2 regions of the Streptomyces sp. CNT372 genome follow, and region 1 is predicted to be linked to the other one. Evidence: riboswitches for the same ligand, from Rfam matches in the RefSeq annotation. Region 1 holds a riboswitch; the other holds the start of a gene.
What was found. Region 1 has a riboswitch for glycine ahead of gcvP (aminomethyl-transferring glycine dehydrogenase). Riboswitches for the same ligand answer to the same signal wherever they lie in the genome.
Positions count from the first base shown of each region.

Region 2: another riboswitch for glycine. It lies ahead of gcvT (glycine cleavage system aminomethyltransferase GcvT); the one in region 1 lies ahead of gcvP (aminomethyl-transferring glycine dehydrogenase).

Region 1 covers NZ_KB897791.1:8,080-22,804, reverse strand. The annotation lists gene C593_RS0125710 (EamA family transporter) at 1-897, opposite strand, end outside; gene C593_RS0125705 (Clp protease N-terminal domain-containing protein) at 920-1,534, opposite strand; gene C593_RS0125700 (PadR family transcriptional regulator) at 1,801-2,412, opposite strand; gene C593_RS0125695 (PhzF family phenazine biosynthesis protein) at 2,614-3,435, shown strand; gene C593_RS0125690 (CPBP family glutamic-type intramembrane protease) at 3,477-4,256, opposite strand; gene C593_RS33120 (hypothetical protein) at 4,668-4,832, shown strand; gene C593_RS0125680 (hypothetical protein) at 4,901-5,143, shown strand; gene C593_RS0125675 (glutamate-cysteine ligase family protein) at 5,294-6,820, opposite strand; gene C593_RS0125670 (hypothetical protein) at 7,307-7,897, shown strand; gene C593_RS0125665 (DUF5999 family protein) at 8,254-8,460, shown strand; gene gcvP (aminomethyl-transferring glycine dehydrogenase) at 8,613-11,498, opposite strand; glycine riboswitch at 11,679-11,778, opposite strand; gene C593_RS0125655 (PRC-barrel domain-containing protein) at 11,888-12,265, shown strand; partial or broken gene C593_RS30515 (DNA polymerase IV) at 12,181-13,669, opposite strand; gene C593_RS0125645 (MerR family transcriptional regulator) at 13,776-14,372, opposite strand; gene C593_RS0125640 (bifunctional nuclease family protein) at 14,646-14,725, opposite strand, start outside.
Region 2 covers NZ_KB897776.1:73,830-88,554, forward strand. The annotation lists gene C593_RS0100295 (TetR family transcriptional regulator) at 1-337, shown strand, start outside; gene C593_RS0100300 (thioesterase family protein) at 486-1,343, opposite strand; gene C593_RS0100305 (trimeric intracellular cation channel family protein) at 1,407-2,063, opposite strand; gene C593_RS0100310 (oligopeptide/dipeptide ABC transporter ATP-binding protein) at 2,124-3,461, opposite strand; gene C593_RS0100315 (ABC transporter ATP-binding protein) at 3,458-4,456, opposite strand; gene C593_RS0100320 (ABC transporter permease) at 4,463-5,425, opposite strand; gene C593_RS0100325 (ABC transporter permease) at 5,427-6,431, opposite strand; gene C593_RS0100330 (ABC transporter substrate-binding protein) at 6,519-8,189, opposite strand; gene C593_RS0100335 (enhanced serine sensitivity protein SseB C-terminal domain-containing protein) at 8,411-9,217, opposite strand; gene C593_RS0100340 (enhanced serine sensitivity protein SseB) at 9,410-10,159, opposite strand; partial or broken gene C593_RS0100345 (AAA family ATPase) at 10,549-11,211, opposite strand; glycine riboswitch at 11,442-11,537, shown strand; gene gcvT (glycine cleavage system aminomethyltransferase GcvT) at 11,702-12,817, shown strand; gene gcvH (glycine cleavage system protein GcvH) at 12,921-13,298, shown strand; gene glyA (serine hydroxymethyltransferase) at 13,310-14,569, shown strand.

The DNA.
Region 1 (14,725 bases):
CTGGGACTGCGCGATGAACGCGCCGGCCAGCACCACCGCCCCGCCCACGATCTGCGGCGCGGAAAGGTGCTCGCCGAGCAGCACCCAGGCGAGCACGGTCGCGATCACCGCCTCCAGGCAGGCGACCACCCCGGCCACCTGCGGGGAGAGCCGGCGCACCGAGACGACCCCGGTGACATACGCGAGGACGGTCGCCACCAGCACGATCCAGCCGAGCAGCAGCGCCGCCGGGACCTCGGTCCCGTCCATCCCCGCGCCGCCCGCCAGCAGCGCGAAGTCCATGCCCCAGGGCCGTGCGACGACCGTGAGCACCAGCGCCCCGATCAGCAGCCCGTACGCGATCACGCCGAGCGGGTCGGGCGCGTCCTCGGTGTCGCCGCCCTGGGCGGACAGGACGAAGTAGCCGACCTGGCAGCAGGCCGCCCCGAGCGCGAGCAGCAGGCCGATCGCGTCGAAGCTCAGCCCGGCCCACACCTCGACGACGCAGGCGAGCCCCGCGACGGCGAGGACCACGCCCACGGCGGCGGCCCGGGTGACCGGACGGCGCTGCACGAAGCGGACCCAGCCGAGGACGAGCGCGGGGGCGAGGTACTCGATGAGGAGGGCGACGCCGACGGGGATGCGGGAGATGGCGGCGAAGTAGCACGCCTGGACCCCGGCGACGGCCAGCAGACCGAACCCGGCGAGCAACGCGGGCCGGCGGCGCAGCAGATCGCGGTGGCGCCAGGCCACGGGCAGCATCACGAGCGCCGCGCCGGCCACGCGCAGCCAGACGACATGGAGCGGGTCGAGTCCCGCTTCGATCAGTGGCTTGGCCGCCACTCCCGAACCACCGAAGGCGAAGGCCGAGACCAGGGCGAGGCCCAGGCCGGCGCTTCTCACCGAAGACGCGTGCATCGGGCCATGATGTCAGCGCGCGTCAGGAGCGCCATCCCCGTGACACATGTCGAGACGGGCTCGCCAGCCGGTCCGCCAGCAGTTGGGCGTCGATGCCGGCTCGCCGCAGTACCTCGGCGGCCCGGCAGTCGGGGTCGGCGGTCAGGCAGGCGAGGACATCGGTCCCGGCGGCACGCGTCTCACCGCGCCGCCCGGCCCGGGCGACCGCGCCGGTCAGCGCACTCGCGGCGGACGGGGACCAGCCGGGGGTGCGGGCCGCGCTCCCGATCGCCCGCAGCGCCCCGGAGTCCTCGACGCGGCCGCGCCAGCGGAGCCCGTAGCCGATGCTGCGCTGCACCAGGTAGCCCTGCAGCCGGGCCAGTCGAGGGCCCTCGCCGACTGCGGCGCGCACGGCGGCGTCGGACTCCAGCAGGGAGTGCAGGAGATGGGCCGTGTCGATCTGCCCGTCCGCGTCGCGCAGCGCCCGGCGGCGCGCCCCGGCGACGACCGCCGCCAGCTCGTCGGTGAGCGCGGCGCCGGCCCCGGACGGGACACGGGCGATCCCGGAAGAAGCACGGGCGGTCCCGGACAGGGCGGGGGCGATCCCGGACGGGGCGGAGGCGGACGGGTGGGCCGGACGCGGAACAGGGAGGGGCACATCCTCCACTTCATCAGCCCCGGACGCCCAGGGCATCGCCGCGCGGGAGCATCCGGACATCCGACGAAGGGTGGGCGCACCCGCCCGGCCCCTCCTCCTTCCGGAGGACGGCCGGCCCGCCGGCCCCCACGCCACGGCGCCGCCGCGCGGTCCGGGGGCTTGGGTTCCAGGGGCGCACGAAGGGGCCCGCGTCTCGCGGACCCCTTGCGCGGCGCCCCGGCGCCCGGCGGGCGGCGAACCGGCCCGCCGCTGACCCCGCCACGGCGTCAGTGCTCGTCGGCGAGGATCAGATACAGCTTCTTGCGCGCCTCGTTGATGACGGCGACGGCCTTGTCGCGCTGCTCCTTGTCGCCGGTCTTCCAGACCTGCCCGAAGGCCTCCATCAGCCCGAAGCCCGCCTGCCTGATCTCGTTGACGCTCTCCCAGTCGACGCCCCGGCCGGCGTCCTCCCAGGGCGCGTCCGGCCCGGACTCCGCCTCGGCGCGGCCGGCCTCCGTGAGGGTGAACAGCTTCTTGCCGCCCTCGCTGGCGCTGATGATCAGCCCCTCGTCCTCCAGCAGCTGGAGGGTCGGGTAGACCGAGCCGGGGCTGGGCTTCCACGCCCCGCCGCTGCGCTCGCCGATCTCCCGGATCATCTCGTAGCCGTGCATCGGCCGGTCGGCGAGGAGCGCCAGGATCGACGCGCGCACATCGCCGCGCCGCGCCCGCCCCCGGCCGCCCCCGCGACCGCGTCCGCCGCCGAACGGCCCGCCGAAGGGAGGCCCGAACGACCCGAACGCCGCGCGCCGCCCCTCCCGCTCGCCTTCCCGCCCGTACTGCCCGGGCCCGCAGTGCCCGCGACCGGGTCCTTGCCCGTGTTCGTGTCCATGAGAACGCATGATGCATCTCCTTCTATCGTTGACCTGTCGTGATGCATCAACGATATATCGGAAAGTATCGCGCAACAAGACCCGGCGATATATCGCCGGGCACCACCCCCTCCCCGCACGCCCATCCCACCCCGTCCCGTCCCGCGAATCAGGCCGCCGGACGCCGATTGGCCTTGTCCCCCGGGCCCGCGCCGGCCCTACCGTCGCCGTATGCGGATTCGTATCGTCGACGCCTTCGCCGACCGCCCCTTCACCGGAAACCCCGCCGGGGTCCTGCTCCTGGACGCCGGTCCGTTCCCCGACGACGCCTGGCTCCAGAGCGTCGCCGCCGAGGTCAACCTCTCGGAGACCGCCTTCGCCCACCCCCTGACCGGGGACCCGGAGGCCGACTACGCGCTCCGCTGGTTCACCCCGGCCACCGAGGTCGGCATGTGCGGGCACGCCACCCTCGCCACCGCGCACGTCCTGCACTCCGCCGGGCTCGCGGCCGGTGCCGTGCGCTTCCGCGCGCGCTGCGGGATCCTCGGCGCCGAGGTTCATCCGGACGGCGCCCTCACCCTGGACTTCCCCACCTCACCGCTGCTGCCGGTGACGCCCCCCGCCGGGCTCGCCGAAGCTCTGGGCGCCGAGCCCGTGAGCGTCCACGACACCGGGGAGCACATCGGCGACCTGCTGGTGGAGCTCGCGGACGAGCGCACGGTCCGCGCGCTCGAGCCGGACCTGCCCGCCCTCGCCGCACTCTCCGACCGGGGCGTCATCGCCACCGCCGCCGCGGAAGCGGCCGGGAACGGCCACGACTACGTCTCGCGCTGCTTCTTCCCCCGGGTCGGCATCGACGAGGACCCGGTGACGGGCAGCGCCCACACCGCGCTCGCCCCGTTCTGGTCCGCGCGCCTCGGCAGCCCCCGCCTCACCGGCCTCCAGGCGTCCCCGCGGTCGGGCACGGTACGCACCGAACTGCGCGGCGACCGCACCCTGCTGACCGGCCGCGCCGTCACCGTCGTCGACGGCGAACTCCTCACCGCCCCCTGACCGCCGCCGACGCCGTGGCGCGCCGGCACCGGCCCCGCGCGCTACGGCGTCGGCAGCCAGTCCACCCGACCCGCGAGCAGCCCGTACCCCACGAACGCCACGATGTCGAGCAGCGCGTGCGCCGCCACCAGTGGCCCGACCCTGCCCCACCGCCGGTACAGGAGCACGAAGACGACTCCCATCACCATGTTCCCGATGAACCCGCCGATCCCCTGGTAGAGGTGGTACGTGCCGCGCAGCACCGAACTGGCCGCCAGCGCGGCCATCGGCGACCAGCCCAACTGGTCGAGCCTGCGCAGCAGATAGCCGACCACGATCACCTCCTCGACCACCGAGTTCTGCACGGCGGACAGGATCAGCACCGGGTACTTCCACCACACGTCCGGCAGCGACTCCGGAACGACGGTGAGGTTGAAACCCGTTGCCCGCGCGACGAGGTAGAACGCCAGGCCCGCGCTGCCGATACCGGCCGCGACGACCGTCCCCCGCCCCAGATCCGACCACGGCCGCCTGAGGTCGAAGCCGATGACGCCGACCCCAGCCCGCTCCCGGATCAGCAGATGCGCGACGAGCGCGACCGGCACCAGCGCCGTGGCCACGCCGAACAGCTGCCAGGCGAGATCGAGCCAGGGACGGCCGGGCGCGTAGGAGCTGTTGAGGTTGGCCGCCTGGTCCTTGAGGCCACCTGGCCTGGTCAGCGCCCCGGTAAAGCTGATCAGCGAGGACACCGCGCTGGCACCCAGCGACAGGGCGAGGACGAGCAGCAGCTCGGACCGCAGGATCCTCCGCGGCAGCACCTCCCCGGGCAAGGAACCGGCCACGCCTTGGGCCTCCGTCTGCACACCAGCCTCCCGTTCGGTAATCCGCCCTCGTATACGTGCCGACCCCGCCAGGGTCTCGACAGCACCTACGAAGATCGCGCGCGACAGGCCGGGGGTCCCGCGTCATCCCGCTGATGACGCGGGTCCCTTTCCTCGCAGACCGCACAAGGAGGGGCACCACCGCATGGGACGTCTCAGCTTGCCCGATGCCGCGACGCCCGGCGGAGCCGGGCCCCGGACACACTCGTCGACGGGACCGGACTGACCACCGACGAGGGCCGTGCCGCGACGCGTTTCGCCGCTCTGCTCGGGGAGCCGCCGGCGCGGCGCGCGCCCCGGAGCGTGCGCAGCTCCGGCCGCCCGACCAGGCGGCGGGCGCTGACCAATTCGCCCGGAGGAGGAGATCGTGCTGTGGGAGTTCGCCACCAGCCCGGACGGCGAGAAGGACTACCGGGAACCGTCGCGACCCGCGGTGCCGGCCACCAGGTCGGCGACCCCGCCGAAATCGAGTCCGTGATCCTCCAGGCGGTCATGACGGTGGCCGAGAAGGAACGCGCGGCCCAGGGCGGCCAGTGAGCCCCGGCTCCTGTGCGTCGGGCGGGTGACCGGGCGTGCCGACCTCGTCGTACGCTCGTTACCCGGGCATGAAGAAGATCATCGCCCTCGCCGCGCTGGCCCTCGCCGGCGCCTCCGTCGCCACTCCCGCGCACGCCGACGACGACGACTCGAACTTCGGTGGCGGCGTCAACGCCGCGAACAACTGGGACTTCACCGCCGCCGCCGTGTGCCTGCAGGAAGTCGCCGTCGTCCCCGTCACGGGCGACTGGGTCGGCGACCACGCCAACAACTGCTCCAACGGCCACGTCGTCGATCACTCGGGCCGCTAGGCATACGCGTCACGCGGCGGCCGCCGGTCCGCGCACCGGCGGCCGCCTCCGCATCCTCGGCACAGCCGTCGATCACCTGGTGCGGTGACGGCCCACCGCCGTCACCAGGCCCCCCGGCGGCCCCACCGGTCCCGCCCCGCCCGCCGGGCGTCAGCCCGCGGCCGCCCGGCCGCTCTGCCCCGGGAACCCGACGGGCCAGGTGTGGACCGGCTCGCCCTCCCGCATCAGCTCCGTGTACCGCCGGGTGGTGGCCGCGAGCGCCGCCTCCCGTTCCAGCCCGGCCTCCACCGCGCGGTGGAAGGTGTCCGCCTGCCAGGAGGCCCCGTTCACCCGGCGCTTGCAGCGCTGCTCGATGACCCCGAGATAGCGGTCCCGGTCGGCCGGTTCGATGTTCCAGGCGTCCAGGCCCGCCGCCGCGAGCGGCAGCAGTTCGTCGCGGACCAGCTTGACGACCGGGACGGTGGTGAACCCGCCGCCCCGGCCCGGTCGGGGCCACAGGATCTCGGCGTCGATCCCGTGGCGGCAGGCGTTCTCGAAGTTCTCGTGCGCGGCCTCGAACGGCAGTCTGGTCCACACGGGCCGCGCCTCCTCGGCGAGGGCGCGCACCAGACCGTAGTAGAAGGCGGCGTTGGCGATGACGTCGGTGACCGTGGGACCGGCCGGCAGGACCCGGTTCTCCACCCGGAGGTGCGGGACGCCGTCCACGACGCCGTACACCGGCCGGTTCCAGCGGTAGACCGTGCCGTTGAGCAGGACGAGTTCCTTGAGCTGCGGCACTCCCCCGTCGTCCAGGACCCGCAGCGGGTCCTCGTCGTCGCAGATGGGCAGCAGCGCGGGGAAGTAGCGCAGGTTCTCCTCGAAGAGGTCGTGGGCCGAGTCGATCCAGCGCTCGCCGAACCAGGTCCGCGGGCGCACACCCTGCGCCTGGAGTTCGGGCGGCCGGGTGTCGGTGGCCTGCTGGAAGAGCGGCGGACGGGACTCGCGCCACAGCTCCCTGCCGAACAGGAAGGGCGAGTTCGCCCCGACGGCGACCTGGACGGCGGCCACCGCCTGGGCCGCGTTCCACACATCGGCGAAACGGTTGGGCGTGACCTGGAGGTGCAGCTGCACGGAGGTGCAGGCCGCTTCGGGCGCGATGGAGGAGGAGGTGGCCGTCAGCCGCTCGACACCGGCGATGTCGAGGGTGAAGTCCTCCCCGCGCGCGGCCACGATCTGGTCGTTGAGCAGCGTGTAGCGGTCCACGTCGGAGAGGTTCGCGGTGACCAGGTCGTGCTGCGTCAGGGTCGGCAGGATTCCGATCATCACAATCCCGGCGCCGGCCTCCCCGGCTTTCCGGTCGGCATAGGCGAGACCGGTCCGCATCTCCTCAGCGAGCTGGTCGAGCACATGCCCGTCCAACCGGTGCGGAACGATGTTCACTTCGAGATTGAACATCCCGAGCTCGGTCTGGAAATCCGGACTGGCGATACGGGAGAGCACCTCGGCATTCATCATCCGCGGCATTCCGTCCGTACCCGCGAGATTCAGCTCTATCTCCAGCCCCATGAGATTCCTGGGCCGGTCGAACCGCTTCTCCGCCAGGAGCCTGTCCAGCGCCTGCAGGCACTGCTGCACCTTGCGCCGGTACCGCTGCCGATCGGACAGGTCGAATCCGCCTGCCACGACCTTCTCCCCCATCGGGCGTCCTCCTCGCTCGGGCGACCACACGGCGGGGCCGCCCGTGTCACGGACGATAATGCCCAGACTCTTTGATCCGTAACGTCCCGGAGCCCGACCCGCTCCGGATAGGCTGGAGTCAGTACCCACGGGGCACATTCATCCGGTATCTTCCCCCGGCCGGAGCCGGTGGCATTTTCCGGGTGCCGGTGGTGAGAATCACCGACCGGATTCGGCCGACCGCAGAATGAGAGAATCCGCAGGCCGAACGGGCGGCGACGGCGCGAGCGCCATGAAAAGCGCGATTCCGGAGGTCCGGTATTCGCCTTGCCGGAAATATGCGCGTCGGCTAACGGAAACACCGCGTGAACACAGGTCGTATAAACTCCCGAACGGGCCGACAGTCGGCGCCCGGCGGTCTTCCGGCCCCGCGCGGCCCCCCATGCCGACAGTGCCGTCCGCACCTCCCCCGCATCACCGTGTCTCCAGAGCGAGAGGCGACCCACCATGGCCCTCCATGTCCCCGCGGCCCCCGCGCCCGCCCTGCGCAGCGTTCTCACTGCACTCGGATCGCCCACGGCCGTCCGTGAGGCCCCGACCCCCGCTCTGCGGTCCGTCCAGGGACCGCTCGGCGCCGAACTGCCGCTGCCCGTCCATGTCCTGGACCGGGTGGTGCCCAGCGGCGGAGCCCCGGTCACGCGGCTCGCCGGCTGGCGGTTCCACATCCGCAGCGGCGGCCGCGCCGTGGCGGCCGCGGACACCGTACTGACGCCCGACGGCTGGGCGTTCTCCCACTTCTTCGAAGGGCCCTATCTCGCCTCCACCGAACTCGCCCTGCGCCAGGCCGAATCCGCGGGCGCCCACGGGCAGGCGCGGCTGCTGTCCGTCCCCGAGCTGTACATGCTCACCCTCTGGCTGCACGCGGACACCGGCGCCGACGCCGCCGCGGGCACCCTGCTGCCCACCGACGTCCTCGTCCCGCTGGCTCCCGCCCCGCCGGGAATCGCCCCGAACCGGCCGCACCCGGCCGCCGATCTGCTGCCGCTGATGAACCTGCGGCTCGGCCCGCGCCCCCTGCTGGACACTCCCGCCGCGTGACCCGGCGCGCGCCGCGCACCCGCACCACGACGCGCCCCGCACGACCCGCGCACGCACCCTGAACACCTCCTACGCCCCGCGACGGCACCGTCGCGGGGCGTATGCGCGTCCGAGGGGTGGCCCACACGGACTAGCCCCTTGGTGTCATGCCGAACCCCCCGAATTGACGGGCGGGTTGGGCTGAACCGCCCTGGCGGGTGATGCGTCATGAATCAGTAGGAAGAGCTGCTGTGAAATCCCTGCGGACAGACGTCCGGAGGGGAACACTGGGACCGGACCGACAGATACGGGGGGCGGCCATGAACAGCTCATCGAGCCGCAGGACACTCACCACATCGCAGCGAAAGAACCCATCCATGTGCCAGCACCAGCCAGCCTGCCCGACATCCGACTCCGCCGACCGTGAGGCGGCCCGCCTGGTGGCCCACCACCCGGAGCAGGGCTGGAGCCTGCTGTGCAACGGTGTCCTCCTCTTCGAGGACACTGGGGAACTGCTGCCGGACGGACAGATCATCGCCCCGCACCGGCCGCTCGGCGCCGGTCAGGTGGCGACCGCCGCGTAACCGTCCGGCGGGTGGCGCAGCGAGGGCCGGTACGGAGACTCACGCCTCCGCACCGGCCCCTGATGCGTTCCCGGCCCGGCCCGGGACCGGTCATACGCAGAGTCCGGTCACACGCCGGGCGCGGCACCCGGCCGGGCGCCGCGCCTCGTCCGTCAGGCGTCGTACTCGTCCAGCGGCGGGCAGGAGCAGACCAGGTTTCGGTCGCCGAAAGCGCCGTCGATCCGGCGGACCGGCGGCCAGTACTTGTCGGCGGCGCTCACCCCGGCCGGGAAGACGGCCTCGTTGCGCCCGTACGCGTGCTCCCACTCCCCGCCGAGCGCGGCAGCGGTGTGCGGGGCGTTGACCAGCGGGTTGTCGTCGGCGGGCCAGACCCCGGTGGCGACCTTCTCGATCTCGGCACGGATCGCGATCATCGTGTCGCAGAAACGGTCCAGCTCCGCCAGGTCCTCGCTCTCGGTGGGCTCGATCATCAGCGTGCCGGCCACCGGGAAGGACATCGTCGGCGCGTGGAAGCCGTAGTCGATCAGGCGCTTGGCGATGTCGTCGACGCTGACGCCGGTCGCCTTCGACAGCGGGCGCAGGTCGATGATGCACTCGTGCGCGACCAGCCCGCCCGGGCCCGTGTAGAGCACCGGGTAGTGCGGCTCCAGGCGCTTGGCCACGTAGTTCGCGGCCAGCACGGCGACCTGGGTGGCCCGCTTCAGGCCCTCGCCGCCCATCAGACGGACGTAGGCCCAGGAGATCGGCAGGATGCCCGCGGAACCCCACGGCGCGGCCGAGATCGGCCCGACGCCGGTCTCGGGTCCGGCCGTCGGCTGGAGCGGGTGGTTCGGCAGGTACGGCGCCAGGTGGGCCCGGACACCGACCGGGCCGACACCGGGGCCGCCGCCGCCGTGCGGGATGCAGAAGGTCTTGTGCAGGTTCAGGTGGGAGACGTCGCCGCCGAACCGGCCCGGCTTGGCGAGGCCGACCAGCGCGTTGAGGTTGGCGCCGTCCACGTAGACCTGGCCGCCGGCGTCGTGCACCTGGGCGCAGATGTCGGCGACGTGCTCCTCGAACACGCCGTGCGTGGACGGGTAGGTGATCATCAGCACGGACAGCTCGTCGCGGTACTGCTCGATCTTGGCCCGCAGGTCCTCGACGTCGATCTCGCCGTCGTCGGACGTCTTGACGACCACGACCTTCATCCCGGCCATCACGGCGCTGGCGGCGTTGGTGCCGTGCGCGGAGGAGGGGATCAGGCAGACCGTGCGCTGCTCGTCGCCGTTGGCCCGGTGGTAGGCGCGGACCGCGAGCAGACCGGCCAGCTCGCCCTGGGAGCCGGCGTTCGGCTGGATGGAGACCTTGTCGTAGCCGGTGACCTCGGCGAGGCGCTCCTCCAGCTCGGTGATGAGCGTGAGGTAGCCGCCCGCCTGCTCGACCGGGGCGAAGGGGTGCATCTGGCCGAACTCGGGCCAGGTGACCGGCTCCATCTCGGTGGTCGCGTTCAGCTTCATGGTGCAGGAGCCGAGCGGGATCATGCCCCGGTCCAGCGCGTAGTCCCGGTCGGCGAGCCGGCGCAGGTAGCGCAGCATCGCGGTCTCGGAGCGGTACTGGTGGAAGACCGGATGGGTCAGGTAGTCGTCGGTGCGCCGCAGGGACGCGGGCAGCGCGTCGGCTCCGGCGGCGTCCAGGGCCTCCGCGTCGGCCTCCACGCCGAAGGCGGCCCACACGGCGGCGAGCTGCGCCCGGCCGGTGGTCTCGTCGCAGGCGGCGGAGACGTGGTCGGCGTCGACCCGGCGCAGGTTGACGCCGTTCTCGCGGGCGGCGGCGACCACGTCGTCGGCCCGGCCCGGCACCCGCAGGGTGATCGTGTCGAAGAAGCTGTCGTGGACGACCTCGACACCGCCCGCCCGCAGGCCGTCCGCGAGGACGGTCGCGTAGCGGTGGGTGCGCTCGGCCACGGCCCGCAGGCCCTCCGGGCCGTGGTAGACCGCGTACATGCCGGCCATCACGGCGAGCAGGACCTGCGCGGTGCAGATGTTGCTGGTGGCCTTCTCGCGGCGGATGTGCTGCTCACGGGTCTGGAGCGCGAGGCGGTACGCCTTGTTGCCGTCCGCGTCCACGGAGACGCCGACCAGGCGGCCGGGGAGGGAGCGGGCGTAGGTGTCGCGCACGGCCATGAAGCCGGCGTGCGGGCCGCCGAAGCCCATGGGGACGCCGAAGCGCTGGGTGGTGCCGACGGCGATGTCCGCGCCCAGCTCGCCGGGCGGGGTGAGCAGGGTGAGGGCCAGCAGGTCGGCGGCGACGGTGACGACCGCGCCCAGCTCGTGGGCCCGGTCGACGAGCGGCTTGAGGTCCCGCACCGCGCCGGAGGCGCCCGGGTACTGGAGGAGCACGCCGAAGACACCGCGCTCGGCGATCTCGGCGGGGATGCCCTCGGACAGGTCGGCGACGACGACCTCGACCCCGGTGGGCTCGGCGCGCGTCTCGATCACGGCGATCGTCTGCGGCAGGGTGTCGGCGTCGACGAGGAAGACGCCCTTCTTGACCTTGCCCACGCGCCGGGCGAGGGCCATGGCCTCGGCGGCGGCGGTGCCCTCGTCCAGCAGGGACGCGCCGGAGGTGGGCAGCCCGGTGAGGTCGGCGACGACGGTCTGGAAGTTGAGCAGCGCCTCCAGCCGGCCCTGCGAGATCTCCGGCTGGTACGGCGTGTACGCGGTGTACCAGGCGGGGTTCTCCATGACGTTCCGCAGGATGACCGGCGGGGTGAAGGTGCCGTAGTAGCCGAGGCCGATCATGGGCGCGAGGACGCGGTTGCGTTCGGCGAGTTCGCGCAGTTCGGCAAGGACCTCGGCCTCGCTGCGCGCCTCGGGAAGATCGAGCGCCTCGGCGCTCTTGATCACGTCCGGTACCGCGGCGCCGGTCAGCTCGTCGAGGGAGCCGAAGCCCACCTGCGCCAGCATCTTGGCCTGCGCGGCGGCGTCGGGCCCGATGTGGCGCCGCTCGAACGGGGTACCGCGCTCGAGCTCCGACAGCGGGATGCGGTTGACGGTCATGTGGGAGGCCTCCTGGTCTGGTAACGACCTGCGAGGGGCATCGCGACGCGGATGCCCGGACGGCCTCCCCCTCTGTCATCTCGACCTGAGAGCTTCACCGGGGCACGCGGAACGTGCTCCGGCTTTCACCGTCGGTGAGAGCGGATGCCGTCCGACGCCCGCTCTGCTTTCCAGAGTGACCTCGTCCGCGCGGTACAGGGGCCTGAGAGATTCCGGGGAGGATTTGCTCCTTCGGCGCCGCCGGCGGTGTTTCGCCGGTGGACTCTCCCGCGCGGGGTCAACAGCCGCTGCCAGGGTACCAGCGCCGCCCGCGGGTCCCCCGAGTGGCCGACACCCGGGATGTGGCCTTTCGTAGTGACAGGAGAGCAGTTGCGACCACTGGAGGGACCGTGCAGACCGACATCGATCCGCGCAGCCTGATCGGCCGCAAGGCGTTCGACCGCGACGGCAACAAGATCGGCACCGTCGACGAGGTGTACCTGGACGACGCCACCGGCGTCCCCGAGTGGGCCGCCGTCCGCACGGGCCTCTTCAGCAGGGACGCGTTCGTCCCCCTGGAACCGAGCGAGATCGTGGACAACGCGCTCCATGTCCCCTTCGAGCGCTCCCTGATCAAGGACGCCCCGGACTTCAGGGTGGGACGGCACCTCTCTCCCGAGCAGGAGCTCCAGCTCTACCACCACTACGGGCTCGATCTGGCCGCCCCGCCCCCCTCACCCGCCTCCGGCGACAGGTCCTTCGGCCGGGTCGCCGGCCAGGAGGACTGACCCGCCGCGGCACCCCTCGGGCCCGTCCGCGCCCACCAGCGGCAGCGGTTCGGACGGGGTCAGGTCCTCGTCGTCCACCCGGAAGGTGCGCACCCTGCCGGGCGGCGAGCCGGGCTGTTCGAAGCGGACGGTGACCCGGCCGACGCCGCTCCCCTGCACCCAGCCGGGCCCGTACACGACGTGCCGGACGTCCTGCCCGGCCGACCAGTGGCGTACGGGGTGCGGTTCCGCGGCGGCCTCCGCCCGGGGCCCCGGCCCCTCGGCGTCCGCCGCGGGCGTCTCCGCCTCCCCCGCAGGCTCCGGTGCGGCGGCTTCACCGGCCGCGGCGGCGGTGGCAGCCTGGGCGAACAGGTCCTCCTGGGTGTAGTCGGCGAGCCCCGTGACCCCGACGCCGAGCAGCCGCACCCCTCCCGTGGTGTCCACCGAATCCAGCAGCCGCCCGGCCGCCTCCCGCACCACCGCGGGGTCGTCGGTCGGGCCGCGCAGGGTCTCGGAGCGGGTCAGGGTGGAGAAGTCGTAGCGGCGGACCTTGAGCACGATGGTGCGCCCGGAGTGGCCGCCCGCCCGCAGCCGCTGGACGCACCGCTCGGCGAGCCGGCCGACCTCGGTGCGCACCCGTACCCGGTCGTGGAGATCGGTGTCGAAGGTGTCCTCCACGGAGACCGACTTGGCGTCCCGCTCGGCGACCACGGGCCGGTCGTCGTGCCCGAGGGCCATCCGGTACAGCGCGGTCCCGTGCGCCCGGCCGAGCAGCCGCACGAGCTCGTCCTCCCCGGCCTCGGCGAGGTGTGCCACGGTCGTCATCCCGGCCCGCCGCAGATGCTCCCCGGTGGCCGGGCCGACCCCGGGCAGCACCCGGACGCTCATCGGCGCGAGGCGGTCCCGTTCGGTCCCGGGCTCCATCAGCACCAGACCGTCGGGCTTGGCCTGCTCGGAGGCGATCTTGGCGAGCATCTTCGAGCCGGCCAGTCCGACCGAGCCGGTCAGTCCCGTCGCGGTGCGGATGTCCTCGCGCAGCCGGATGCCCGCCGCGCGTGCGGCGGCCGGGGTGGCGGGCGTGCCCCCGGCCTCCAGGTCGACGAAGGCCTCGTCGAGGCTGAGCGGCTCGACCAGCGGCGACAGACGCCCGAGGAGTTCCATCACCCGGTCGCTGACCGCGCGGTACAGCGTGAAGCGGGGGACGAGGTAGGCCGCGTTCGGCGCGAGGCGCCGGGCCTGGGCCATCGGCATCGCGGAGTGCACCCCGAAGCGCCGCGCCTCGTACGACGCGGTGGCGACCACACCCCGCGGGCCGAGGCCCCCGACGACCACGGGCTTGCCGCGCAACGAGGGCTTCGCCGCCTGCTCGGCTGCGGCGTAGAAGGCATCCATGTCCAGATGCAGGATCGTCGGCGCGGACCTCACACCACCGATGCTGCACCACGCCACTGACAGACGGCGCCGTATGCCGCCCCGGCGCGCTTGTGGCCCGGGGCCGGCGCCGCTGCCACGCCCGGACGGCGCGGTCCGGTCAGACGGCGCGGTCGCGCCGGCGCCGGGCCAGTTCGTCCGAGGGGTTGTTCCCGACCAGGGTCTCGCCGGTGTCCACGCGCTCACCGTGCAGCTGCGAGAGGGCCGTCTCCACGTCCCGCCGGACGACGCCCACGGCGATCCCGAAGACCCCCTGGCCGCCCTGGAGGAGCCCCACGACCTCGTCGGGCGAGGAGCACTCGTAGACCGTGGCGCCGTCGCTCATCAGCGTCATGCTCTCCAGGTCCCGGCCACGCTGCTGAAGATGCTGCACCGCCGCGCGGATGTTCTGGAGGGCGACGCCCGTGTCCAGGAAACGCTTGACGATCTTCAGGACGACGACGTCCCGGAAGCTGTAGAGCCGCTGTGTGCCCGAGCCGTAGGCGGCCCGCACGCTGGGCTCGACCAGCCCCGTGCGCGCCCAGTAGTCGAGCTGCCGGTAGGTGATGCCCGCCGCCGCGCACGCTGTCGGACCCCGGTAACCGATGGTGTCCGTCGGGGTGGCGGCGGCCGTGCCGCTGTGCAGCGGATACGGCCCGCCTTCCACCGGACTGATCCCGGGGCCGCCCCCAGCCGTACTGTCGCCGCTGCTTCTCACGCCGACCTCCGTCCTTGACCTGCCACCTCGAAGGTAGGGAGTCACCAGGGGCGCGTCAACGATCGCCACACTCGGCACGCCGAGTGATAATCACCCAGAGAGTGGTTTCTCGTGCCCCGTTACCGGGTACGGCTTACCGGATGCGCTGAACGCGACACACGATCATCACTACCTGTCGACGTTACCCACCGTTACCCGCCATCACCGTCACGACGGGTGATCACATCCCGCCGGAGGGGCCCTGCCGCACGGAGCGACCGGCGCGGGAGGCGGTCACTGGTTGCTGCTGCCGAAGTCCTCGGGGGAGATCTGGTCGAGGAACTCGCGGAACTTCTCCACCTCGTCCTCCTGCT
Region 2 (14,725 bases), on a different contig from region 1:
GGAACTCGTTGCCGAGCTGGTGCGCGCCTTCCCCGCCCATGTGCGCTTCGTCGCCCGGGAGCGGCACGGCGGGGTGGCCCCGGTGCGCCGGGCGATCGGCGAGCAGTTGCGGCAGTTCGGGGACGAGGTCGCGGCTGCCTTCGCGGACCAGCCGGAGTGGGCCGGGTGGAGCGAGGACGATCTGCGGATGGTCGCGGGGATGTACGTCGACCACATGGTGATGACGGCCTCGGCCCTGCTGGAGGCGGAGGGCGCCGAGGGCAGGGCGGAGGTGAGCCGGCTGGCGCGTCGGCGGCTCAGGCTGATCAGCCTCGGCCGGCGCCACTGGCTGGACTGAGCACGGGACCGACCGGGCGCGGGGGGCCGGGCGGGCGCGCCCGCGCAGCGAGATGCCCCCGCTCCGGCAGCAGCCGGGGCGGGGGCATCAGGGCGGCAAGGAGTGTCCGGCGGATCGTGGGCCCTGCCACGATCCCCCGGACAGGGGTTCAGACCCGCGGGGCCCGCGCCAGCTGGCGGGACTGGGCGACGAGACGGTCCGCGGAGTCCCAGACCTCCGCGTCCTCCTCCAGGAAGCCGCCCGCGAGGTTGCGCGTGGTGATCGACACCCGCAGCGGGCCCGGGGCCGGGCGGCAGCGGACGTGTGTGGTCAGCTCGATCGTCGGGGTCCAGCCGGGCAGACCGAGTTCGAACGAGGTCGGCGGCAGGGCGTCCACGGTGAGCAGCAGGGACAGCGGGTCGGCGGCGCGGCCGTCGGCGAGCCCGAACCAGCCGCGCATCTCCCCCTTGCCGGAGGGCGCGCCGACGGCCCAGCCCACGGTCGCCGGGTCCAGCCTGATGTCCAGCCGCTCGGTGATCGCCGAACTGCCGGGAATCGGCGCCGGGCCGTCGGCCGGGCCGAGGCAGTGCTCGATCGGCGGGATGGAGGGCGGCTTGGCAACGGTGCGCACGTCCGGGCTGAGGGCGTCGAGGTCGCCGTAGGTGGCGAGGACGCGGATGCGCTCGACCTCGGTGCCGTCCTCGGCGATCTGGAGCAGGGACGCCTGACCGGTGGAGAGGGTGCGGCCGGTGCGGACGGTCTCGGTCCGGATGATCGCGGGGCCCGGCTGGGAGGCCGTCAGATAGTGGGCCGAGACCGTGAACGGGTCCGGGTGGGGCAGCGCGTCGCCGAGCGCGCGGCCCAGCATCGCCAGCAGATAGCCGCCGTTCACGGCGTGGATGATCGTCCAGCCCGCCGAGAGCTCCGCGTCGTAGACGCCCGGCTCCCCGGCCCGCCGGGTGACGGCGGTGTCGCGGTCGAACTCACTGTCCCCGACGGTCGCCTGCGTCGCCTGTACCTGTGCCATGGCGGTACCGTACAACAAACAAATACTAAGCGGTAGCTTTTTGCGGGACTCCGAGCTTCGGGGTCACTCCTCCACCGCCTCGGACCGGCGGTTCCACGCCCGCGGCGCGCGCCAGTGGTAGTGCAGGGCCAGCAGACGCAGCGAGAACGCGGCCACGACCGCGAGGCCGCTGGTGAAGGCGTTCAGGGCGTCGAAGCGGATGAAGAGGACGACCATGGTCGCGCCCACGATGGCCGGCACCGCGTAGAGGTCCCGGTCCCAGCGCAGCAGCGAGGGCACCTCGTTGGCGAGGACGTCGCGCAGCACACCGCCGCCGACCGCCGTGGCGAGACCGAGGCAGGCGGACGGGGTGAGGCCGAGGCCGTACTCGTACGCCTTGGTGGTGCCGGTGACGCAGAACAGCCCGAGGCCGGCCGCGTCGAAGACGTTCACGCCCCGCTGGATGCGTTCGACGTGCGGGTGCAGGAAGAACACGAGCCCGGTCGCGACCAGCGGCATCAGGAAGTAGCCGAGATCGGTGAAGGCGGCGGGCGGGACCGCGCCGATGATCAGGTCGCGGAACAGCCCTCCGCCCAGCGCCGTGGCCTCGGCCAGGACGGCCATGCCGAAGACGTCGAAGTTCTTGCGTACGGCGAGCAGCGCCCCCGAGATCGCGAAGACGAAGATCCCCGCGAGCTCGAGGGCGTGCTGGACGGAGGGCGTGAAGAGGTCTGGGAACACCGGACAGTTCTACCGCGTCCCGCGCGGGGTCCCTGTCCGGCACCCCTTCGGCCGGACCGGTCAGCCCTTCGGGGACACCTTGCCGTCGTCCCCGCCCGGCACCGGATCGGCCCCGGCGTCCCCGTCGGCGTTCTCCCCAGGCTCCGCGTCCGACGCCTTCGCCGCCGCGTCCGAGGCACCCGCCGCCGCGTCCGGGCCACCCGTGGGCACGGCGTCCGCCGGCTCCGCGTCCTTCACCGGCTCCGCGTCCTTCGCCCGCTCGGTGTCCGCCGGATCGGGCTCCGGCGACTGCGCCGGGATCGCCACCGAGAGAGGGTCCGCGACCTTCTCCGTGACCTCGGCCTCCTTCGTCGCCACCGCCTTCGTGGCGACGACCGCCTCGATACCCGTGGAGCGGGTCTGCTCGACCGTGCCCGCCTCGATCTCGCGCGCGAAGTGGCAGGCCACCTTGTGCCCGTCGCCGAGGTCGGTGAGCGCCGGGCGCTCCCGGCCGCAGCGGTCCTGCGCCCAGGGGCACCGGGTGTGGAAGCGGCAGCCGGCCGGCGGGTTCGCCGGGGAGGGGAGGTCGCCCGCGAGCAGGATGCGCTCGCGCCGGTCCTCCACCTCCGGGTCGGGCACCGGCACCGCCGACATCAGGGCCTTGGTGTACGGGTGCTTCGGCGCCGCGTACAGCGCGTCGCTCGGCGCCTCCTCCACCAGGCCGCCCAGGTACATCACGCCGATGACGTCCGAGATGTGCCGGACCACGGCGAGGTCGTGGGCGATGACCAGGTACGTCAGACCCAGCGACTCCTGGAGTTCCTCCAGCAGGTTGATGACCTGTGCCTGCACCGAGACGTCCAGCGCGGACACCGGCTCGTCGCAGATGATCACGTCCGGCTCCAGGACGAGCGCCCGCGCGATGCCGATGCGCTGGCGCTGGCCGCCGGAGAACTCGTGCGGGTACCGGGACAGGGCGTTGGCCGGGAGGCCGACCTTGGCCAGGATCTCCTTGATCTTCTCCCGGCGCTCGGACTGGTCCTTGCCGATCCCGTGCGCGGCCATGCCCTCACTGAGGATCGACTCGATGTTCTGGCGCGGGTTGAGGCTGCCCAGCGGGTCCTGGAAGACCATCTGGAGGCGGCGGCGGAAGCTCCGCATCTCCTCGCCGGGCAGCTTCGCGAGGTCCGTGCCGTCGAAGACGACCTCGCCGTCGGTGATGTCCACCAGCCGCAGGACGGCCCGCCCCAGGGTCGTCTTGCCGCAGCCGGACTCGCCCACCAGGCCGTAGGTCTGGCCGGCCTCGACCTTGAGGGAGACGCCGTCGACCGCGTAGACGTGCCCGACCGTGCGGTCGAACAGGATCCCCTTGCGGACCGGGAAGTGGACCTTGACGTCGTCGAGTTCGAGCAGACTCATGCCGAGACCTCCGCCTGGGGCGTGGGAAGGACCGGGTTGACGCAGCGCACCTGGTGGCCCGCGGCGCGTGGTTCGGTCAGTTCGGGGGTGCCCGTCAGGCACTCCAGCGTGTAGTGGTCGCAGCGCGGTGCGAAGGCGCAGCCGTCGGCCCAGGCGATGCGGTCGTTGATGGAGCCGCGGATCGGGCTGAGCGGTTCACCGCGCGGGGCGTCGAGGCGGGGGATGGAGCCCAGCAGCCCGTGCGCGTACGGGTGGGTCGGGTGGGCGAACAGTTCGCGCCGGCCCGCCGACTCGACCGCGCGGCCCGCGTAGAGGACGTTGACCTGGTCGCAGAGGCCGGCCACCACACCCAGGTCGTGGGTGATCATCAGCAGGGCGGTGCCCTCCTCGTCGACCAGTTCCTTGAGGAGCTCCAGGATCTGGGCCTGGATGGTGACGTCCAGGGCCGTGGTCGGCTCGTCCGCGATCAGCATGCGGGGCGCGCAGGCGACCGCCATGGCGATCAGAGCACGCTGGCGCATACCGCCCGACAGCTGGTGGGGGTACTCCTTCAGCCGCCGGGTCGGGTCGGGGATGCCGACCCGGTCCAGCAGATGGGCGGCCTCCTTGCGGGCGGCCTCCCCCTTCAGACCTCGGTGGCGCTGGAGGATCTCGGTGACCTGGACGCCGATGGGGACGACCGGGTTCAGCGAGGACAGCGGGTCCTGGAAGATCATCGCGAGCTGGCTGCCGCGCAGGTCGCGCCGCTTGCGCGGGTTCATCGTCAGCAGGTCCTGGCCGTCGAACTCGGCCCGGCCGCCGATCCGGACGCCCTTGGCGGGCAGCAGGCCCATCAGGGCGAGGGAGGTGACGGACTTGCCGCAGCCCGACTCGCCCACCAGGCCCACGACCTGGCCCTGGTCGACGTCGAAGGAGACGCCGTCCACGGCCGTGGAGTCCTTGCGGCCCTTGGCGGTGAAAGTGACGCTGAGTTCGTTGACGGAGAGCAGTGCCATGGGACTTCAGCCTCGCAGCTTCGGGTCGAGGGCTTCGCGCATGGCCTCGCCGAGCAGGGTGAAGCCAAGGGCGGTGATGATGATTCCGACCGCCGGGTAGACCGCCATCATCGGCTCGTTGTCGAAGAAGCGCTGCGCCTGGGAGAGCATCACGCCCCACTCGGGGATGGCCGGGTCGGGGTTGCCGAGGCCCAGGTAGGACAGGGCGGCGGCCTCGATGATCGCGGTGGCGAGGCTCAGCGTCGCCTGGACGATCACCGGGCTCAGCGAGTTCGGCAGGATCTGGGTGAGCACGATCCGCTTCTTCCGCACCCCGAGGGCCTTCGCCGCGAGGACGTAGTCCGCGCCGCCCTGGGCGAGCATCGAACCGCGCAGCAGGCGGGCGAAGATCGGAATCTGGACGACACCGACGGCGATCATCACGGTGGTCAGGGACTGGCCCATGACCGCCGCGATGGAGACCGCCAGCAGCAGTGACGGCAGGGACAGCATGATGTCGGTGATGCGCATGATCACGGTGTCGACGCGTCGGCCGACGCGTCCGCCGAGGGTGGCGGCGGCCCCGGAGACCACACCCACCGAGGCGCCGACGATCAGGCCGATGAGCATCGAGACGACGCCGACGAGCAGGGTCTGCCGGGCGCCGACGAGCATCCGGGAGAACATGTCGCGGCCGAGGTGGTCGAGCCCGAACCAGTTCTCGCCGCGCATGCCGACGAACTTGCCCTGGTTGGCCAGGACATCGCCGCGCCAGGTCTGCGCGGTGGGGGTGTGCGGGGCGATCCAGGGCCCGATGATCGCGAGCACCACGAACGCGGCGATGATGGCGGCACCGATGATCGCCATCTTGCTGCCGCGCAGCCGCCGCATGGCCTCGCGCCAGAGGCTGGCGCCGCTGGTGGCCTCGGAGGACTGCATCAGCTCGGCGAGCCGGTCGATCTTGTCGGCCTTCTTGGTCAAGGTCGTCACGTCAGTGCACCCGCACTCTCGGGTCGATGAGGCTGTACGCGAGGTCGACCAGCAGGTTGATGACCACGTACACCATCGCGATGAAGAGGATGAATCCGACGAGCACCGGGTAGTCGCGCGCGTCGATCGAGGTGCGGATGAAGGAGCCGATGCCGCCGAAGGAGAACACCGACTCGGTGAGGACCGCGCCGGACAGCAGGCTGCCGGTCAGCAGGCCGACGGCCGTGATCACCGGGAGCATCGCGTTGCGCAGGACGTGCCGGCCGCGGACGACCCGCTTCTCCAGCCCCTTGGACTCGGCGGTGCGGACGTAGTCCTCGCCGAGGACTTCCAGGACGCTCGCCCGGGTCATGCGCACGATCACCGCGAGGGGGATGGAGGCGAGGGCGACGGCGGGGAGGATCAGGTGCACGATCGCGTCCCAGCTGGCGTCGAGTTCACCGGTGAGCAGGCCGTCGAGGATCGCGAAGCCCGTCACATCGGTGGCGTCGAGTCCGGTGGAGAGGCGTCCGTAGCTGGGGAACCAGCCGAGCTGGACGGCGAAGACGCCCTTGAGCAGCAGGGCCAGGAAGAAGACCGGGATGCAGATCCCGATGAGCGAACCGGAGACGGAGGCCACGTCGAGCCAGCCACCGCGGTGCTTCGCCGCCAGGTATCCGAGGGGGATGCCGACGACGACGGCGATGAGGATCGCCGCGACGCTGAGTTCCACGGTGGCCGGGAAGCGCAGCGTGAACTCCTCCCACACCGGCTGGCCGGTCTGGGTGGAGGTGCCGAGGTCGAGTTCGAAGATGCGCTTGAGGAAGCGCCAGTACTGGATGTGGACGGGCTCGTCGAGTCCCAGAGCCCGGTTGATGCGCGCCACTTCGGCTTCGGTCGCCCGCTCGCCCAGGATCGCTGAGGCGGGTCCGCCGGGCAGCCGGTTCAGCCACAGGAAAAGCAGAACCGACAGGCCGAGCAGGGTGGGAATGAGCTGTAGCAGTCTTCTGACGACAAGTCGCAGCACCCCGCATGCCCCTTTCTCACTATGCGTTGATGCAGGTCCGCCCGGCCACGGAAGTACTGTGGCCGGGCGGGACCCGCAGGTGTGCGATTACTTGAAGGAGACCTCGGCGAAGTTCTCCTGCGTCAGCGGGGAGACGTTCGGCGGGTTGACGTTCTTGCCGAATGCGATGGCGGGCGGGGAGGACGAGACCGGGACGCCCGGGACGTACTCGGCGATGACCTCGTTGGCCTTCTTGTACGCCTCGACGCGGCCGTTCGGGTCGGTCACCTTCGAGGCGGCGTTGACCGCGTCGAAGACCTTGTCGTCCTTGAAGCCCCACTGCTTGTCCGGGCCGGCGAACCAGGTGCCGATGAAGTTGTAGCCGTCGTTGAAGTCACCGGTCCAGCCGAGGAGGTGCAGGGCGCAGGAGCCCGCCTCGGTGGCGTCCAGGTAGTCCGGAGCCCACTTCATGGCCTTCGGCTTGACGGTGATGCCGGCCTTCTCCAGGTCGGCCTTCATCAGCTCGAACATGTCCTGCGGGGCGGGCATGTACGGGCGGGTGACCTCGGTCGGGTAGCAGAACTCGACGGTCAGCTTCTCCTCGCCGGCCTGCTTGAGGAGGTCCTTCGCCTTGTTGGTGTCGAAGGGGTACGTCTTCACCTTGTCGGAGAAGCCGGCGACCGTGTCGGGCATGAACTGGGTCGCGACCTTGCCGCCCTCGGGAAGCTGCGTCTTGACGATGTTCTCCCGGTCGATCGCGTGCGTGATCGCCTGGCGGACCTCGGGCTTCTTCAGGGCCGGGTTGGCGCCCTGGCTCATGCCGACGTAGAAGATGTTGAAGACGTCACGGGTCGGGACCTGGTAGCCCTCGCCCTCCAGCGTCTTCACGTCGGCCGGGGCCACGAGGTCGTAGCCGTCGATGTCACCGGCCTGGAGCGCCTGGCGGCGGCCCTCCTCGGTGTCGATGGTGCGGAAGACGAGGTTCTTCACCTTCGCCTTGTCGCCCCAGTAGTCGTCGAAGCGGGTGAGCGAGACTTCCTTGTTGCCCTTGTTCCACTTCGTGATCTTGTACGGGCCGGTGCCGGCGACCGTGCCGGCCTCCTGGCTGTACTTGGGGTACGTGATCGCGTCGCCCTTGGCGGTCGCGTCCTGCTTCGCGTACTCCTTGAGGGCCTTCGGCGAGTGGATCGCCAGGGCCTGGAGGGAGAAGCCGCCCGGGAGGTTGGCGGAGGGCTCGTTGACCTCGATGACCGCGGTGTTCTCGTCCTTGGCGGTGCAGGACTTGTAGTTCGCCTTGGGCGCCTCGGCGTCCTCGTTCTTCGCGAACCCGCCCATGATGGTCTGCCAGTAGTAGGAGACCGCGCTGGACTGGTACGTGCCCTTCCAGTTGAACCAGTGGTCGTAGTTCGCGCAGACGGCGGCGGCGTTGAACGCCTCACCGTCGTGGAACTTCACGTTCTGGCGCAGGTTGAAGGTCCACACGGTGCCTTCGGGGTTGCTCGACCACTTCTCGGCCAGGCCGCCGACGAGCTCGCTGCCGCCGGACTCGTGCTCCAGAAGCGCCTCGAACGCCTGACGGGTGACGCGGAAGGTCTCGCCGTCGCTCGCGAGAGCGGGATCCAGGGAACCGGGGTCACCGGCGCCGGCGAAGACGAAGGTGTCCTTCGCGCCCGCCTTGTCACCGTCCTTGTCCCGCTCACTGGCGCAGCCGGTCGCGATCAGGCCGACGGCAACCGTCGCCGTGATCGCCCGGATCGCCCCGGACTTGAATATTCGCATGGGTCCACCCCTGGTTCACCATGTGGAGTCTTGACGGCCGAACACTACAGACGGGAACCACCGGGGAGAACAGTCCGGATAGCGGTGATACCCAGTCGAGACCCGGACGCTCAACAAAACGGCGCGATACGGGACATCCACTCCCGACCGGTTAACACCCCTGACACATGACGCAGTTCAGAGGCGGTGCGGCCCGGGATTCCCGGCCCGTCCGAGGGGGGTCAGCGGTGGCCGGCGGAGCCGGGCTGCGGGTAGCCGTAGCCCGGGGCGGGAGCGGCCGGGGCGGCGGGGCCGTGGGCCTCGCGGTCGTAGAACGGCCGGGTGTTCGCCCGCATCCAGAGGGTGACGGGGTCGTAGTCGTCGGAGAGGGCGACGGTCGAGACGGGCAGGCCGTCCGGTGCCGCGCCGACCGACTGGCGCAGCATCGCCCGTACCGCGTCCACCGCCTGGGGGCCGTTGTCGTAGAGGTCCAGGCCGACGGCGAGGTAGGCAACCCCGACCGCGGGCTGCACCCAGGCGCGGCGCAGCGCCCGCACGGCCGGGGTGCGGTGCGCGTTCTGCGCGAGCAGGGCGTAGAACTGGGGGATCTCGATGGTCGGTTCCGACAGGCGCAGCGGGCCCGCGGGCATCCGGTCGAGCCCGGTGGCGATGCGGCGCAGGTCGGGCCAGGGGATGCCGACACCCCCGCCGGGGGCGTGCGGATTGAGCCAGATCCCGTAGCGCTCGGGGTACAGGGCGCGGGCCGCGTCCCGGCCGGTGACGACGTCGTGGGCGCGGGTCCAGCCGGAGGCGGACAGCTCCTGGGGCGAGGTCGCGCAGGGCACATAGCCGACGCCGTCGACCTCCATGTTCCCGTACTGGGCGTCGGGCGAGCCGGGCTGCCCGTGCCACAGCAGCATCCACAGACGGCTGCCGGCCGGGTCCGCGAGGGCGTGGAGCAGCGCCTCGTACGCGTCGTAGCGCCCGGGCGTCACCTGGCGCAGCATGTGCTCGACCTGTCCGGCCGCCGCGGTGCCTGACGCACTCACCCTGGGTTCCGCCCCTTCATCGATCCGCCGGTCCGCGCCTCGCGGTCCCGCGCCCTCGCCCGCCCTGCCGACGCGGCCGTGCCGTGGCATACCGCGTCGAAGCATTTGTTCAGGCCATCAAACCAGCTTAGGCGCCGCGGGCGACACAGACCCGGCTTCTCGGGCCTGTCCCCCCGTGCCGTCCCGGCTCTCCTACGATGCGTGCCGCTCGTAGAAGGGGCGCACGCGCTCCAGCATCCAGTCGCCGACCGGGTCCCGGGCGACGTCGAGCAGGACGAGGTTCACGGGCCAGGGCACGCCGGCCCGGCCGAGGGCGCGGCCGAGGGCGTCGAGCGGGGCGGTGCGGTCGGACTCGCCCCAGGCGGCGAGCTGTACGCCGACGAAGAGGGTCGGCGCGTCGCCCTCGATCGAGGCGAGGGCGCGGCGGCCGCTGAGGACGACACCGGACGCCTCGAACTCGCCCGCCGCGGCGGCGAGGAAGTCGACGGGCTCGTCCTGCCAGTCCGGCTCGAAGAGGCGGACCCGGCCGCCGGTGCCGGAGGCGTCGAGCGCGGTGTGCCCGTCCCGGCAGAGTTCGGCGACCGCGGGCGGCGGGAGGGGGACGCCGACGGCGCCGCCGGGGTTCACGGCGATGCCGAGCTGCGGGGGCAGACCGCGGGCGAAGTCGCGGGCGGGGGCGACGGTGAACGGCATGTGCGAGCCGACGGTCGCCAGGAACTGCTGCTCGGAGCTGAAGACGGGGACGTACGCGGCGCCGTCGATCTCCGTGGTCGGCAGGTCGAGGTTGGGGCTGGCGGGGCCGCCGCCGTTGGGGAGGGGCACCCATATGTGGCTGCGGCCGAGGACCTCGACTATGCGGGCGCCGGCGGCCGGGTTGCCGAGGGAGGCGGCGAGGGTCTCCTCCAACTCGTTGCCGGGCCAGCCGTGGTGCGGGTTGTCCATCTGCTCGTCCTGCTCGTCTCTTCGTCCGGCACGTCTTCGGCGCCCGGTGCCGTCTCGGCGTCCGCTCGTCTTCGGCGTCCGCTCGTTTTCGGCGCCCGGCTCGTCCTCGTCTCCCGGCTCGTCCTCGTCTCCCGGTGCCGTCTCGGCGTCCGGCTCGTCTTCGGCGTCGCGACGCCCACTCCGCGCGGGGTTCCGTGGAACTCCGCGCGGAGTTTATCGGGGGCGCTCCCGGCCGGGCCCGGCCGGGAGCCGTCTCCTCAGGCAGCCGGGGCCGGAGGTGTGACCGGCGCCGGAGGCGTGACCGGGGCCGGAGGTGTGACCGGGGCCTCGGTGAGCACCGGCGCGGTCGGCGGGGCGGCCGGCGCCTCCGGAGCGGGCGCGCCCGCCGTGAAGGTCAGCGCACGCAGCCCCGACGCCGCCGCCCGGTCCAGCAGGACCACCGAGGCGCAGCCCGCGGGCCCCCGCCGGGCCTCCGCGTCGGCGATCAGCCGGGCCACCGCCCGCCGGTGCCGGGCGAAGGCGTACCCGGAGACGCCCCGGCCGCGTTCGCGCTGGCCGTCACGGGCGACGCGGGGCGGCACGTCGAGAAGGACCAGGTGCAGGGCTCTCCCCCGCCCGGCCGCCTCCCGGGCCAGCCACCGGCGCACCCACGCCTGGGTGCCGCAGTCGTGGACGACCACGCTCTCCCCGGAGCGCAGGGAGCGCAGCAGCCCCGCGTAGTGCGCGAGGCGGACGAGCGGGCGGTAGACCGCGTACGGCAGGCGGCGGGGCATCCGTGCGTCCCAGCGGTCGCGGGTGTCCTGGGAGTCGATCGCCCGGCCGGGCGCGGTCCGGCCGATGAGCGTCGACTTGCCGCTGCCGGGCAGGCCGGAGACGACGACGAGGTCCCCCGCGGCGAACTCCAGGACGCGCGGGACGCGGCCCGGCCGCTCCCGCAGGTCGCGCAGGACGGGCGCCCGCACCCCGGCCGCTCCGGGCACGGTCAGGTCCGGGCGGCGGCCCGCCGGCACCCCCGCGGCCGCGGCGTATGCACGGGACTGCTGCAACGTCATCACCCTCCCCCTCATCCGGGTCGTGACATCCCTGCCCAACAAGCTTGCTCACGCAGTGTAAAGAACTGGTAATGCGATTCCGCCGGTTTCGCCACGGTGCGCCTCATCCGGGCCCCCGGGAAGCCCCCGGAGCGCCGGCCGGGCACCCCGGGCCGGATCCGTGGCACCGCACGCCCCCACTCTTCCCCGATGCGTGCAATGATGTGCGCGCCAACTGCATACCGGCCGCTTGAATCCGCGCGGGAGAGTCCCGGCCATCTGTGCCCGGGTGCCGAAGGAGCAAGTTCCTCCCTTGAATCTCTCAGGCCCCGTACCGCGTGCGATGAGGCAGATCTGAAAAGCGGGCCGCGTCGGCGGCTCCACCCAAGGTGCAAGTCACGACCGCCCGGATACGGACGACCATCCGTACGCGGGGTCGTGGCGAACCTCTCAGGTTCCGATGACAGATGGGGAGGATCGTCCTCGCCGTCATGCCCTGGGAGCTTCACCTATGAGCACTTCGCCTCGCCGCACCGCGCTCGATGCCCTGCATCGCTCGCTGGGCGCGACCATGACCGACTTCGCCGGCTGGGACATGCCGCTGCGCTACGCCAGCGAGCGGGACGAGCACACCGCCGTGCGCACCAGGGCCGGCCTCTTCGACCTCTCCCACATGGGCGAGATCACCGTCTTCGGCCCCCAGGCCGTGGACCTGCTGGACTTCGCCCTGGTCGGCAACATCTCCACCGTGGGCCCCGGCCGCGCCCGCTACACGATGATCTGCCGTGAGGACGGCGGCATCGTCGACGACCTGATCGTCTACCGCACCGGCGAGACCGAGTACATGGTCGTCGCCAACGCGGGCAACGCCCAGATCGTGCTGGACGCCCTGACCGAGCGGGCCGCCGGCTTCGACGCGGTGGTCCGCGACGACCGGGACGCCTACGCGCTCCTCGCGATCCAGGGCCCCGAGTCCCCCGGCATCCTGGCCTCCCTCACCGACGCCGACCTGGACGGTCTGAAGTACTACGCGGGCCTGCCGGGCACGGTCGCCGGTGTCCCGGCGATGATCGCGCGGACCGGCTACACGGGCGAGGACGGCTTCGAGCTCTTCGTCGACCCGCAGCACGCCGAGAAGCTGTGGGGGGCCCTCACCGAGGCCGGCCGGGACGCGGGCCTGATCCCCTGCGGCCTCTCCTGCCGCGACACCCTGCGCCTGGAGGCGGGCATGCCGCTGTACGGGCACGAGCTGACCACCGCGCTGACGCCGTTCGACGCCGGCCTCGGCCGGGTCGTGAAGTTCGAGAAGCCCGGTGACTTCGTGGGCCGCGCCGCGCTGGAGAAGGCCGCCGAGCGGGCCGAGGCCGCGCCGCCGCGCAAGCTGGTCGGACTGGTCGCCGAGGGCCGCCGGGTGCCGCGCGCCGGGATGTCCGTCGTCGCGGGCGGCGAGGTGGTCGGCGAGGTCACCTCCGGCGCCCCGAGCCCCACCCTGGGCAAGCCGATCGCCATGGCGTACGTGGACGCCGCGCACGCCGGACCGGGCACGGGGGGCGTGGGCGTCGACATCCGCGGTACCCATGAGCCGTACGAGGTCGTGGCGCTGCCGTTCTACAAGCGCCGGAAGTGACCGCAGCCGCGCGTGCCGGACAGGACCGGTACGCACCCGACGTGATCGCCCGCACTCCCCTCCCGTTCACCACCACTCCCCCGCGTACAGGAGAATTCTGGTCATGAGCAACCCCCAGCAGCTTCGCTTCAGCAAGGAGCACGAGTGGCTGTCGGCCGCCGAGGACGGCGTGTCGACGGTCGGCATCACCGAGTTCGCGGCCAACGCGCTCGGCGACGTCGTCTACGCGCAGCTCCCGGAGGTCGGTGACACGGTGACCGCGGGCGAGACCTGCGGCGAGCTGGAGTCGACCAAGTCGGTCAGCGATCTGTACTCCCCGGTCTCGGGTGAGGTCGTCGAGGCGAACCAGGCCGTGGTGGACGACCCGTCCCTGGTGAACACCGCCCCGTTCGAGGGCGGGTGGCTCTTCAAGGTGCGCGTCAGCGAGGAGCCGAAGGACCTGCTCTCCGCGGACGAGTACACCGAGTTCTCCGGCAACTGAGGATCTTCCCTATGTCGCTTCTGAACACCCCTCTCCACGAGCTGGACCCGGACGTCGCCGCCGCCGTCGATGCCGAGCTCCACCGTCAGCAGTCCACCCTCGAGATGATCGCCTCGGAGAACTTCGCTCCGGTCGCGGTCATGGAGGCGCAGGGCTCCGTCCTCACCAACAAGTACGCCGAGGGCTACCCGGGCCGCCGCTACTACGGCGGCTGCGAGCACGTCGACGTGGTCGAGCAGATCGCGATCGACCGCATCAAGGAGCTCTTCGGCGCCGAGCACGCGAACGTGCAGCCCCACTCGGGCGCGCAGGCCAACGCGGCCGCGATGTTCGCGTTGCTGAAGCCGGGCGACACGATCATGGGCCTGAACCTGGCCCACGGTGGTCACCTGACCCACGGCATGAAGATCAACTTCTCCGGCAAGCTCTACAACGTGGTCGCCTACCACGTGGACGACGCCACCGGACAGGTCGACATGGCCGAGGTCGAGCGGCTCGCCAAGGAGTCCAAGCCGAAGCTGATCGTCGCCGGCTGGTCCGCGTACCCGCGGCAGCTGGACTTCGCCGCCTTCCGCCGGATCGCGGACGAGGTCGGCGCGTTCCTCATGGTCGACATGGCCCACTTCGCGGGCCTGGTCGCGGCGGGCCTGCACCCGAACCCGGTGCCGCACGCCCATGTCGTGACCACGACCACCCACAAGACCCTGGGCGGCCCCCGCGGCGGTGTGATCCTGTCGACGGCCGAACTCGCCAAGAAGATCAACTCGGCGGTCTTCCCCGGTCAGCAGGGCGGCCCGCTGGAGCACGTGATCGCGGCCAAGGCGGTCTCCTTCAAGGTCGCCGCCTCGGACGACTTCAAGGAGCGCCAGCAGCGCACCCTGGACGGCGCCCGCATCCTGGCCGAGCGCCTGGTCCAGGCGGACGTCGGCGAGCACGGCGTCTCCGTGCTGTCCGGGGGCACCGACGTGCACCTGGTCCTGGTGGACCTGCGCAACTCGGAGCTGGACGGCCAGCAGGCCGAGGACCGCCTCCACGAGGTCGGCATCACGGTCAACCGGAACGCGATCCCGAACGACCCCCGGCCGCCGATGGTCACCTCGGGTCTGCGCATCGGCACCCCGGCGCTGGCCACCCGCGGTTTCCAGGACGAGGACTTCCGCGAGGTCGCGGACATCATCGCCGAGGCCCTGAAGCCGTCGTACGACGCGGCCGCCCTGCGCGCCCGGGTGACGGCGCTGGCCGAGAAGCACCCGCTTTACCCTGGTCTGTAACCGGACCCCGGTCCGCACCCGGGCCCGCGCCGCATCCGCGCGGCACCGGCCCGGCCACCGGACCCGCCGCACGCCCGTGCGGCACGCACCACAACGAGGGGCACCGCGCGCACCGGCCGTGAGCGCGGTGCCCCGCACCACGTACCGCGCTGTATG